DNA from 2 places in the Blautia sp. MSK17_66 genome. Region 1 is predicted to be linked to the other one. Evidence: riboswitches for the same ligand, from Rfam matches in the RefSeq annotation. Region 1 holds a riboswitch; the other holds the start of a gene.
What was found. Region 1 has a riboswitch for ZMP and ZTP ahead of LIR34_RS10095 (formate--tetrahydrofolate ligase). Riboswitches for the same ligand answer to the same signal wherever they lie in the genome.

Region 1 (6,575 bases):
GAGAAATTTTCAAAGGATTCCCCATACGATTAAATTTTTTTAAATTACATAAAATCTTTCTAAACAGATCCTTCAGATCTTCTACACTTGCATTCTTCGGATTTCCCGGTGCACATGCATCTGCATAAGCAGACTCTGCTAGGAACTGAAGGTCTTTTTCTTTGATTGCTTCACCGTAATATTCTCCACAGAAGTCGTCTGCATGCATTGTTTCATCGTTCTTGCCAGCCGGTATTTCGTCTTTTCTCCCTTTGTCAGATTTCTCTCGTTGCCTGCTTCAGCCATTCTTTTTCATCCTCATTTAAATGTGGAGATAATGTTTTATATACTTCCTTATGGTACTCATTAAGTAATTTTCTTTCACGAACGGACATCTGCTCCGGATCAACTCCATCCAGATCAAACGGCACCATCGTCAGATATTCAAAGCACATAAACTGTCCAAAGGAAGTCTTTTCTGCTTTCTTACAAAGGACAATATTCTCATGACGGATTCCAAATTCATTCTCCAGATAATATCCCGGTTCATCCGATGTGAGCATACCTTCTTCCAGCACTGCAGCCGGACTTCCTGCAATATTTTTCCAGCGGATACTGTTTGGTCCCTCATGCACATTGAGGAGATATCCGATACCATGACCTGTGCCATGATTGTAATCTTCTCCCATTTCCCAGAGTGGTTCTCTGGCAATATAGTCCAGATTCAGTCCTGTACATCCGTACTTGAATTTTGCTGCTCCAAGCTTCAGATTTCCGCGAAGAACAGCTGTGAAATATTTCTTTTCTTTATCTGTAACAGGTCCAAGTACTACTGTTCTTGTGATATCTGTTGATCCTTCCAGATAATGTCCGCCTGTATCTGCAAGCACCATTCCTCTTGCCTCAAAAGGAATATCTGTCTCTTCTGTTGCACTGTAATGTACAATTGCAGCATGCTTTCCATATGCAATGATCGGATCAAAGCTGTCTCCCAGAAAATTCTCCTGTTCACTGCGGAACTGGTATAATTTTTCTGCCGCACTGAGCTCAGTAATTGTTTCTTTTCCAGCATTTTCCTTCATCCAGCGGATAAATCTGGTAACTGCAACACCATCTTTGATATGTGCGATCCTTTCATTTTCGACCTCAGTTTTATTCTTAACTGCTTTCGGAAGAAGTGTCAGATTTTCCTCATCCAGAATTGTTACCTCGGACGGGATATTACTTACCAGCCGACTGTTGACATTGGCTTTTGAAAGCAGAACTCTCTTATCAGAATCTATCGTCTGAACATAGGAATAGACATCATCATATGAGTAAATCTCCACTCCATCTGCTTCCAGATTTGCACGAATCTCTCCTGAAAAAACAGTTTCATTTACAAATAATCTGAGTTCTTCATCTGTCATAACAAGATAAGAAAGAACAACAGGACAGCAATGAACATCATTTCCACGGATGTTCAAAAACCATGCAATATCATCCAGCGAAGTAAGTACAAAAATATCTGCTTTCTTTTCCCTCATCTGCTTACGGATTTTCGCAATTTTATCTGCTCTTGACTCGCCTGCCCATTTCACATCCAGTTCCATAGCCGGCTCACAGGAAAGTGCCGGACGGTCACTCCAGATTGCTCCGATAAGATCATCGTTTACAGCAAAAGTAACCTCTTTTTTCTTTAAAAGTTCTTCTAATTCTTCTGCCTCCCTGGCACTGACTGTACGTCCATCAAAGCCAAGGCACATACCCTTTTCAAGCTTTTTTGCAAGAAACTGATGTACTGTCGGCACATCCGGCTCACCCATTTTGAAGAGTTGAATGGTACTTCCTTCAAGCTGGTCTGCAGCCTGCAGAAAATATCTTCCATCCGTCCACAGACCTGCCATATCCTGCATGATCACAGCCGTTCCCGCTGATCCCGTAAATCCGGTAATATACTTTCGACATTTAAAATAATCACCAACATATTCCGATGCATGAAAATCATCCGTCGGCACCAGATATGCGTCAATCTTCTTCTCCCTCATCAAATCCCGAAGAGCATTAAGCCTTTCCAAAACTGTCATTTTCCAATCCTCCCTGACACATTTTATACTTCCTCTATACTACCACATTTCTCCCCCAAAAACCATACACACAAAAATACCAGAACCCCTCTCCATACGCTTTATTACTGTTCACTTCGTTCACAGTTACTACGCTTTACGTATGAAACGGTTCTGGTATTTTATTATCTCCCTATCTTACCTGCTTTTCAGCGTGGTTTACAATCAGCTTTTATCAGAAAAGTCCAGTGATCTTGCCTGTTTCGTCTACATCGATTCTCTCAGCAGCCGGTACTTTCGGGAGTCCTGGCATGGTCATGATCTCGCCTGTGAGGGCTACGATGAAGCCTGCACCTGCGGAAATCTTGAGGTTACGTACAGTAACTTCGAAGTCTGTCGGTGCACCAAGTTTTGTCTGGTCGTCTGTCAGGCTGTACTGTGTCTTAGCTACGCAGATCGGGCAGTTGCCAAATCCGAGTGCTTCAAGCTGTTTTGCCTGTTTCTGAGCATTTGCTGTCAGAACAACTCTCTTACCGCCGTATACTTTCTGTACGATCTGGTTCAGTTTGTCTTCGATAGATCCTTCCAGTTCATATGCATAGGAGAAGTCGTTTGGTTCTTCTACGAGACGGAGAACTTCTTCTGCAAGTTTGATTCCGCCTTCGCCGCCTTTAGCCCATACTTCAGAAAGAGCAACGTTTACGCCGAGTTCTTTACATTTTTCTTCTACAAGGTCAAGTTCTGCCTTTGTATCTGTCGGGAATGCATTGATAGCAACAACACATGGAAGTTTGTATACGTTCTTGATGTTGCTTACATGTTTCAGAAGGTTTGGAAGTCCTTTTTCCAGTGCTTCCAGGTTTTCGTTGTTGAGGTCAGCTTTTGCTACACCGCCATTGTATTTCAGAGCACGTACCGTAGCTACGATAACAACTGCGCTTGGGTGCAGTCCTGCCATACGGCATTTGATGTCGAGAAATTTTTCAGCACCGAGGTCAGCACCGAATCCAGCCTCTGTGATGGTGTAATCAGCAAGTTTCATACACATCTTTGTAGCTGTTACGGAGTTACATCCATGAGCGATGTTTGCGAATGGTCCACCATGAACGATTGCCGGTACATGTTCCAGTGTCTGAACAAGATTTGGTTTCAGAGCATCTTTCAGAAGTGCTGTCATAGCACCTTCTGCATGAAGATCGCCAGCTGTTACCGGTTTCTGCTCGGATACTTTACCATATGTATATCCGATAATAATCCTGGAAAGTCTTGCTTTCAAATCTGAGATGTCGCTTGCAAGACAGAGAACTGCCATGATCTCGGATGCAACAGTAATGTCATATCCGTCTTCACGTGGCATACCGTTTGTTCTTCCACCGAGTCCGTCTACTACATTACGAAGCTGACGGTCGTTCATATCCACGCATCTCTTCCATGTAATCTTTCTCGGGTCAATGTTCAGAGCATTTCCCTGGAAGATATGGTTGTCGATCATTGCTGCAAGAAGGTTGTTTGCTGCACCAATCGCATGGAAGTCACCTGTGAAATGAAGGTTGATATCTTCCATCGGAACTACCTGCGCATAGCCGCCGCCTGCTGCACCACCCTTAACACCAAATACCGGTCCGAGGGATGGCTCACGAAGTGCAACCATAACGTTCTTACCGAGTTTCTGCATTGCATCAGCAAGACCTACGGTTGTAGTAGTTTTTCCTTCACCTGCCGGTGTCGGGTTGATTGCTGTCATAAGAATCAGCTTACCATCTTTTCTGTCGCTTTCTTTTAAAAGATTGTAGTCGATCTTTGCTTTGTATTTTCCGTACTGCTCCAGATATTTGTCATCAATACCTGCTTTTTCTGCAATCTTGGTAATTGGCTGCATTACGCACTCCTGTGCGATTTCGATGTCACTTTTGAATCCCATAATTGTCTCCTTTCATTGTAGACACACCACCAGTTTAACCATATATTCGGTTAAAAAAAACAGTATCCGAGATATTCTCAAATACTGCCCAGACGGTCGACTCTGCAAATCTCTGATTCCCATGTGGTGATTTCCACTGCTCCGCCAGTCATCAGAGACGTTATCAAATTGATAAGAAAATAATATCATATATAACGGAGTTTGTCAATAAATTATCAAATTTTTTCTTTTCTTTTTACAAAATGATAAAGAATTCAAAATAAAAGTTGTGTATTTTTTACAATAAAAATATAAATAAAAATTGTTTTTTATTTTTTCTTTTGTAAAAGAAGGAACGCAAAGGGACTTGGCCAGTCCCCTTGCAACCCCTGGGCTAAAAAGCACACAATTTCTTCTCTCTTCAAATATAAAATAAATCGAAAAATACCAGGACTCCTCTCTCTCGCACGGAGAAGATATCCTGGTATTTTATCATACTACTAACAAACTTTTACACGTGGCCTGGTGGGGTATATTTTCTCAAACTTACTTGCTTTTAGCGGGGCCAAGCAGGGGGAGTCTGAGGGGGACCTTCGGCCTTTCGCAACTTTGAGATGGTCCCCCTCAGGGTTTCATACAGGTGCCAACCTGGCGGGGCTTTGGGCAGTCCCCAATAAATATGGTCCCCCTCAGGGTTTTTGTTAAGGAAGAACCTTAAAAAAGTGGTTTAAGGCTCGGATACAGTTTCTTAAACTTCTGATACTTTTCTTCGTATTTCGCCACAAGTTCTTCTTCTGGCTCAACGGTATCTACTACGTGAGCCATCTTCTTTCCAACAGTCTCAACATCCGGATATGCTCCGCAGCCTACAGCTGCCAGCATGGCTCCTCCCATGGATGGTCCTTCTTCAACTTCAAGGACATCGACTTTGAGGTTCATCACATTTGCGATGATCTTTTTCCAAAGCGGACTTTTTGCTCCGCCGCCGCAGATCTTGGTGCGTTCAATCTTGATTCCGAGCTTTCTTGCTACTTCAAGGGAATCACGAAGTCCAAATGCAACGCCTTCCAGAACGGCCTGTGTCATATCTGCTCTTGTAGTGTCCATGGACATTCCAAAGAATACGCCTCTTGCATCTGGATTATTATGAGGGGATCTTTCTCCCATCAGATATGGAAGGAAGAATACGTTATTTTCTCCAAGTTTCTGGATTGGAGCCTGTTCTGCTGCAAAATCCCTGGTCTGAAGAATTTCTTCTGCCCACCATTTATTACAGGAAGCAGCACTCAGCATACATCCCATAAGATGATAGCTTCCGTCAGCATGACAGAAAGAATGCAGTGCATTGTTCTCGTCAACACCAAAGTTTTTGCTGGAAATAAAGATTGTTCCGGATGTTCCAAGTGAAATGTTACACTGACCGTCACCGACAGTTCCTGTTCCGACCGCAGCAGCTGCATTATCTCCGGCACCTGCCACAACTTTGACATCAGCAGAAAATCCGAGTTCCTCTGCCACTTCCGGCTTCAGCGTTCCGACCACTTCCCAGCTCTCATACAGTTTCGGAAGCTGTTCTTCTCTTACATCGCAGATCTCCATCATTTCCCTGGACCAGCAGCGGTTCTTTACATCAAGAAGAAGCATACCGGATGCATCAGAAACATCTGTGCAGAAAGATCCGGAAAGTCTGTAAGCAAGATAGTCTTTCGGAAGCATGATCTTGGCAATTTTTGCAAATTTCTCCGGCTCATTTTTCTTCATCCACAGGATCTTCGGAGCTGTAAAACCTGCAAAAGCAATGTTTGCTGTATATGCAGACAGTTTCTCTTTACCGATTTCATTGTTGAGATATTCTGTTTCTTTCTGGGAACGTCCATCATTCCAGAGGATTGCCGGGCGGATAACCTTGTCATTCTCATCCAGCGTTACCAGTCCATGCATCTGTCCCCCGAAGCCAATTCCGGCTACCTTGGAACGATCAATCCCCTCCGTCAGTTCTTTCATTCCCTCTACGCTCTGCGTAAACCAGTCCTCCGGATTCTGTTCTGACCAGCCCGGATGCGGAAAAAATAATGGATATTCTTTTGATACAATATTACAGATCTTGCCGGATTCTTCCATAAGAAGAAGTTTTACGGCAGAAGTCCCTAAATCTATGCCAATATAGTACATTTTTCCTCCTAACTGTGCATCTGCATTCATACCTGCAGATGCACATTCTGTCTGCGGATCATCCCCACGGATTTTCTGTCGGGTATCTCACACCTGCCGGCTGATTGTATCCAATCTCATCGACCGGAACACCGATATATTTAAATACCTCAAAGAGAGCTTTTCCATGATGTCCGAATGCTACTGCACCGTGATGCGGATATCCTCCCTCGATCAGGACATGGCGATAGAAACGTCCCATTTCCGGGATAGCAAAGACACCAATCGCGCCAAAGGAACGGGTTGCAACCGGGAGCACTTCGCCGTGTGCGATATAGGCACGAAGTTTGTTATCAGCCGTGCTCTGCAGACGATAGAATGTGATATCACCAGGTTTGATGTCACCCTCCAGAGTACCGTTTGTAACTTCGATCGGAAGAGATCTTGCCATGATCATCTGGTATTTCATTTCACAGAAGGAAAGTTTGCTCGAAGCAGTG
Region 2 (6,575 bases), on a different contig from region 1:
AAGGTGATGAGAAGACAGGTGCAAATGTTATCCTTAAAGCACTGGAGGCTCCATTATTCCATATTTCTGCAAATGCAGGACTGGAAGGCTCTGTTATCATCAACAAGGTAAGAGAATCTGAGCCAGGCGTTGGATTTGATGCACTGAATGAATGCTATGTAGATATGGTAGGAGCAGGTATCCTTGACCCGGTTAAGGTTACAAGAAGTGCTCTGCAGAACGCTACAAGCGTTGCATCTACTCTGCTTACTACAGAATCTGTAGTAGCAACAATTAAAGAAGATACTCCGGCTATGCCGGCAGGCGCACCAGGAATGGGCGGAATGATGTAATCAAAAGTTTTTAAAGATCGGACCAGCGTCATAGACGCTGGTCTTTTTTTGTGATAGAATAATTACAGATTCATAAAACAAATAAGGAGAGAAAGACGCAGATGAGTGATTTATATTCAGAATTTCTGGTAAAGAAAGAACCAACTACAAAAGATGCGGTGATCAAGTATGGAATGATCATACTGACTGCAGTGGCAGCAGCGGCAGGACTTATGTTCAGTTTCGTGTTTCTTCTGGCAGCGGTTGTGCTTGGAGTCGCATGTTATTTCATTGTGCCGAGGACAGATCTTGAATATGAGTATCTTTTTGTGAACGGTGAAATGGACATCGACATGGTTATGGCCAAGTCCAAACGTAAAAAAGCAATAACAGTGAACATCAAGGAGGCAGATCTTGTGGCGCCAGTGGATTCTCACCGTCTGGATTACTACAACAGCAGCAGTAAAATGAAAACCCTGGATTACTCTTCAGGAAATTCTGGTCACAAGCGTTTTGCAGTCATCACCAGAGACAAGGGAGAGAATTGCAGGATCATCATTGAGCCAGATGAACAAATGCAGCAGGCTATCAAAAATTCAGCACCGAGCAAAGTTTTTTTGGATTGACACTGCAAATTATTTTTGTTAAACTAGGGAACAAAATCAAAATAACATAATATACAAGGGAGGAAATGCAATGGGTACTATCATTGGTGAAGGAATTACATTCGATGATGTTCTTTTAGTTCCGGCATACTCAAAGGTAATTCCGAATCAGGTAGATGTCACAACGTATTTAACAAAGAAGGTAAAACTGAACATTCCTATGATGAGCGCAGGAATGGATACAGTTACCGAGCACAGGATGGCGATCGCTATGGCCAGACAGGGCGGTATCGGTATTATTCACAAGAATATGTCCATCGAGGCACAGGCAGACGAGGTAGACAAGGTAAAACGTTCTGAGAACGGTGTTATCACAGATCCATTCTTTTTATCCGCAGAAAATACTCTTGAAGATGCAAACAACCTGATGGCGAAATTCCGTATTTCCGGTGTTCCGATCACAGAGGGAAGAAAGCTGGTAGGTATCATTACCAACCGTGATCTTAAATTCGAAACAGACTTTTCAAAGAAAATCAGAGAGTGCATGACATCTGAAGGACTGATCACAGCCAAAGAAGGAATCACTCTTGAAGAAGCAAAGAAGATTCTGGCTAAATCCCGTAAAGAAAAATTACCCATTGTAGATGATGATTTCAACTTAAAAGGTCTGATCACGATCAAGGATATTGAGAAACAGATCAAATATCCTCTTGCAGCCAAAGACGCACAGGGACGTCTTCTCTGCGGTGCGGCAGTTGGTATCACAGCCAATGTCCTTGCACGTGTAGATGCACTGGTTAAGGCAAATGTAGACGTTATTGTTATCGACTCCGCACATGGACATTCTGAGAATATCCTTCGCGCAGTACGTCAGATCAAGGACGTATATCCGGATCTTCAGGTGATCGCAGGAAACGTTGCTACAGGAGAAGCTACCAAGGCTCTGATCGATGCCGGTGTAGATGCTGTCAAGGTTGGTATCGGACCTGGATCTATCTGTACAACACGTGTCGTTGCAGGTATCGGTGTTCCGCAGGTTACAGCTGTTATGGACTGCTATGAAGTTGCAAACCGCTATGGTATTCCGATCATCGCAGATGGCGGAATCAAATATTCCGGAGATATCACTAAGGCAATCGCAGCTGGTGCCAATGTCTGCATGATGGGAAGTATCTTTGCAGGATGCGATGAGAGCCCGGGAACATTTGAACTGTATCAGGGACGTAAATACAAAGTATACCGTGGTATGGGATCCATCGCAGCCATGGAAAACGGCAGCAAGGACCGCTACTTCCAGCAGGATGCCAAGAAACTGGTTCCGGAAGGAGTAGAGGGACGTGTAGCATACAAGGGACATGTAGAGGATACCGTATTCCAGTTAATGGGCGGTCTTCGTTCCGGTATGGGATACTGCGGAGCAGAAACAATTGAGAAGCTTAAGACAACAGGAAGATTTATTAAGATTTCTGCTGCATCACTTAAGGAATCTCATCCGCATGATATCCATATTACAAAGGAAGCTCCGAACTACAGCGTAGATGAATAAATTTGTTCTTGCGTAATTGGATAAATTAGTATATTATGTAATTGTTCGCAGGTAGTATTCCGCGAGGTGTTTTGCCATGAATGTGGCAAAATCCCGAGACATACAGGGCAAAATGCCATCACCGAAGGTGATTGGGAATGCATTTTGACCAGGTTACTGTGAACGGAGTGAACAGTATATTATGATGATTATAACGACTGCATGACTGGCGGAAGTAGGAGTACCTACAGGGAGTGCAGTAAGTAAACGTGCCGACCGCCTGGGCAGCCTGTGGAAGCAGACTACCCAGGCGGTTTTTTCGATTTAAAATCGAGGTGGCGACATCCGATTCTATTAATTACCAAAAGGAGAAGTGATCATGGAAAGAATTTCACTGGAAAATGAACTGAAAAACAATTCCTACCCGGGAAGAGGAATTATTATTGGACGTTCCGCAGACGGAACCAAGGCAGTAACAGCTTATTTTATCATGGGAAGAAGTGAAAACAGCAGGAATCGAGTATTTGTTGAGGATGGAGAGGGAATTCGCACACAGGCATTTGATCCATCCAAACTGACAGATCCGAGCCTGATCATTTATGCTCCGGTACGTGTACTGGGAAATAAGACAATTGTGACAAACGGTGATCAGACAGATACAATCTACGAGGGAATGGACAAACAGCTTACCTTCGAGCAGTCCTTAAGAACACGTGAATTCGAGCCGGACGGACCGAACTATACACCAAGAATTTCCGGTGTTATGCATATTGAGAATGGTGAATACAGCTATGCAATGTCAATTCTCAAGAGCAACAACGGAAATCCAGATGCATGTCTCCGTTATACTTATGCATACGAGAAAGCAATTCCGGGAGAGGGCCGTTTCATTCATACCTACAAATGCGACGGTAATCCGCTTCCAAGCTTTGAGGGAGAACCGAAGCTTGTGGATATTCCAAATGATATGGAGGCCTTTACAGAGCTTCTGTGGAACAGCCTGAACGAAGAGAATAAAGTTTCTCTGTTTGTACGTTATATTGACATTGCAACAGGAAATTATGAAACAAAGATCGTAAACAAGAATAAGTAAGAGACGGAGGAAGAATAAGATGAACGAATTACAGTTAAAATACGGATGTAACCCAAACCAGAAACCTTCCAGAATTTACATGGAGGACGGAAGTGAGCTTCCGATTAAGGTTCATTCCGGAAAACCAGGATATATCAACTTCCTGGATGCATTTAACGGCTGGCAGCTTGTGCGCGACCTCAAAAAAGCAACAGGACTTCCGGCAGCCACTTCCTTCAAGCATGTTTCACCGGCAGGTGCGGCAGTAGGACTTCCGCTTGATGAGACACTGGCAAAGATCTACTGGGTAGATGATATGAACTGGAAAGAGTTTTCTCCGCTTGCCTGTGCGTATGCAAGAGCCAGAGGTGCAGACCGTATGTCCTCTTTTGGAGATTTTATTTCTCTTTCTGATGTCTGCGATAAAGACACAGCAATGCTGATCAAGAGAGAGGTTTCTGATGGTGTCATTGCACCGGGATACACAGAGGAAGCACTGGAAATTCTTGGACAGAAGAAAAAAGGTAATTACAATGTGATCGAGATCGATCCGGATTATGTACCGGCTCCACTGGAGCACAAACAGGTATATGGAGTGACCTTTGAACAGGGTCGCCAGGAACTGGCAATCAATGATGAACTGATCTCCAACATTGTGACTGAGAATAAAGAACTCACAGAAGAAGCAAAGAGAGATCTTAAGGTTTCTCTGATCATTCTGAAATATACACAGTCCAACTCTGTATGCTTTGTCAAAGACGGACAGGCAATCGGCGTCGGAGCAGGACAGCAGTCCCGTGTACACTGCACCAGACTTGCAGGACAGAAGGCTGATAACTGGTTCCTTCGTCAGAGTCCTCAGGTTTTGAATCTTCCGTTCAAAGATACTATCAGCAGAGCAGAGCGTGACAACGCAATCGATGTTTACATTGGCGAAGAATACATGGATGTTCTGGCAGATGGAGCATGGGAGAATGTATTTACTGAGAAACCGGCAGTATTCACAAAAGAAGAAAAGCGTGCATGGCTGGATCAGATGACAGATGTAACACTTGGATCAGACGCATTCTTCCCGTTCAGTGATAATATTGAACGAGCACATAAGAGCGGTGTGAAATTTATTGCACAGCCGGGTGGCTCTGTAAGAGATGATGCAGTGATCGAAACCTGCAACAAATATGGAATGGTGATGGCATTTACAGGAATCAGACTGTTCCATCACTAAGAAAATAAAATATAAGATAAAAAGAGAGAGAAAGCTTCTGAACAAACAAAAGAGGAGCTTTCTCTTTTTGACTTTATCGGATTATGATGAAAATATTCTTATAACAAAAAAAGAACCAGGAACGATTCCTGATTCTTAAGAGCGATAGACGGGGCTCGAACCCGCGGTCTCGACCTTGGCAAGGTCGCGCGTTACCAACTACGCCACTATCGCATATGTCTTGTTTGGAAGTTTTAATTGTTTTCCTCAGCGACAAGACATACTATACCAGATAGATTTGTATTTGTCAAATGTTTTTTTGAAAAAAATTCAAAAATTTGAAAAAAAGTTTTTCAGTGCTATTTTGGACGCTTTGTTAAAAAAGAGTGAAAACTTTGTGTAAATTTGAAATCGCACATGTCATGTGCTACAATACTCACAGAAATAGAATTGTGCTATATGGATCAAACAGGACAGTGATGCTCAAAGTTGGAAATATAGTAAACTGTTCACAGGTAATATCCCGCGAGGTGTTTTGCCATGAATATGGCAAAATCCCGAGACATACGGGGCAAAATGCCATCACCGAAGGTGATTTGGAATGCATTTTGACCAAGTTACTGCGAACGGAGTGAACAGTAACAAATATAGTAAACTGACAGAAAGAGGTGAAAGATTCGTGAAGAAGAGAACGACGGCCCTTTTGCTGGGGAGTGTGCTGTTATGTCATGCATCCCTGGTTTATGGCGAAGTTCCGGATTATGATACAGTGCTGGAAACGGCACAGAAGGAAAATAAGTCTGTCCAGACATTTGAGACAGATGATGGTAAGGGGAATACGGTTCAGGTAACAGCAGATAAGAAAACACTTTATGTGACAGCCAGAATAGCAGGTATTTATTCCATGCCCTCTGACAGTAGTGCGGAGCTTATGGCAGCAGCACTGGGAGACCAGGTAGAACAGACGGCGATCTGTGACAATGGCTGGAGTAAGGTGGAGGCAGAGTCTGAAGGAGAAAAGGTCATAGGATATATGCAGACGCAGGCACTGAACAGCGAAAATCAGATTCTGTCTGTAGATGAGGAAGAAGTGGAAGTAACATCTGACAGCAGCATTCTGGATTATCCGGGAAAGAAAGATGGAGAAGTTGTCGGCGAAGTGCTGGAACTGGATCAGGTAAAGCGTACAGGAACCGTAAATGGTGTCTGGAGCAGGATCAAATATCAGAATGCAGACGGAACGGAAAAAGAGGGATATATCCCGACCAGCTGCCTGGATGTTGCAGATGCTCAGGAAAGTACAGATACCTCGGCATCCATAGATAAGAAAAAAGATGCAGGAACCCTTCACAAAAGCAGCGGTAAAGGAGTCTTTGCAGATGCACTGGAGACAGATGAGAGTGTTACCGAGCAGAATGGAGTACAGATCGGAACACCGGTGGCAGCATCCTCTGATGCTAAACTCAAAGACCTTGGTGTATTCAAGATCACACATTACTGTCCGTGCAGTATTTGTTGTGGACCGTATGCAAATGGAATCACTTCTACGGGTGTAACAGCGGTGACAAACCACACGATCGCAGTAGACCCGTCACAGATACCATATGGTAGCAAGGTTGTGATCAATGGACAGGTTTATGTTGCAGAGGACTGTGGTGGTGCGATCAAGACAAACTGTATTGATATTTATGTGGCAACGCATGCAGAGGGTGAGTCCAAGGGTGTTTATTACACAGAGGTTTATCTTATCCAGTAAAATACAAAATCTCCGGCTGAAACAGCAAAAGCTGTATCCTGCCGGAGATTTTTGTAAGAGTTTTATCTTGCCATGGAATAAATCTTTTCCATGTCTTTCATG

Region 2: linked by a shared signal. The riboswitch ahead of LIR34_RS09440 (IMP cyclohydrolase) and the one ahead of LIR34_RS10095 (formate--tetrahydrofolate ligase) in region 1 are both predicted to bind ZMP and ZTP.

The regions. Positions count from the first base shown of each region.
Region 1 covers NZ_JAJBNQ010000016.1:79,418-85,992, forward strand. Annotated here, with positions in the region: partial or broken gene LIR34_RS17975 (lactaldehyde reductase) at 50-172, opposite strand; gene LIR34_RS10085 (hypothetical protein) at 139-285, opposite strand; gene LIR34_RS10090 (aminopeptidase P family protein) at 255-2,045, opposite strand; gene LIR34_RS10095 (formate--tetrahydrofolate ligase) at 2,260-3,945, opposite strand; ZMP/ZTP riboswitch at 4,025-4,107, opposite strand; gene xylB (xylulokinase) at 4,639-6,096, opposite strand; gene LIR34_RS10105 (L-fucose/L-arabinose isomerase family protein) at 6,155-6,575, opposite strand, start outside.
Region 2 covers NZ_JAJBNQ010000015.1:47,914-54,488, forward strand. Annotated here, with positions in the region: gene groL (chaperonin GroEL) at 1-332, shown strand, start outside; gene LIR34_RS09430 (DUF6106 family protein) at 434-937, shown strand; gene guaB (IMP dehydrogenase) at 1,008-2,462, shown strand; ZMP/ZTP riboswitch at 2,654-2,734, shown strand; gene LIR34_RS09440 (IMP cyclohydrolase) at 2,821-3,534, shown strand; gene LIR34_RS09445 (phosphoribosylaminoimidazolecarboxamide formyltransferase) at 3,554-4,738, shown strand; tRNA gene LIR34_RS09450 (tRNA-Gly) at 4,879-4,951, opposite strand; gene LIR34_RS09455 (3D domain-containing protein) at 5,397-6,473, shown strand; gene LIR34_RS09460 (iron-containing alcohol dehydrogenase) at 6,536-6,575, opposite strand, start outside.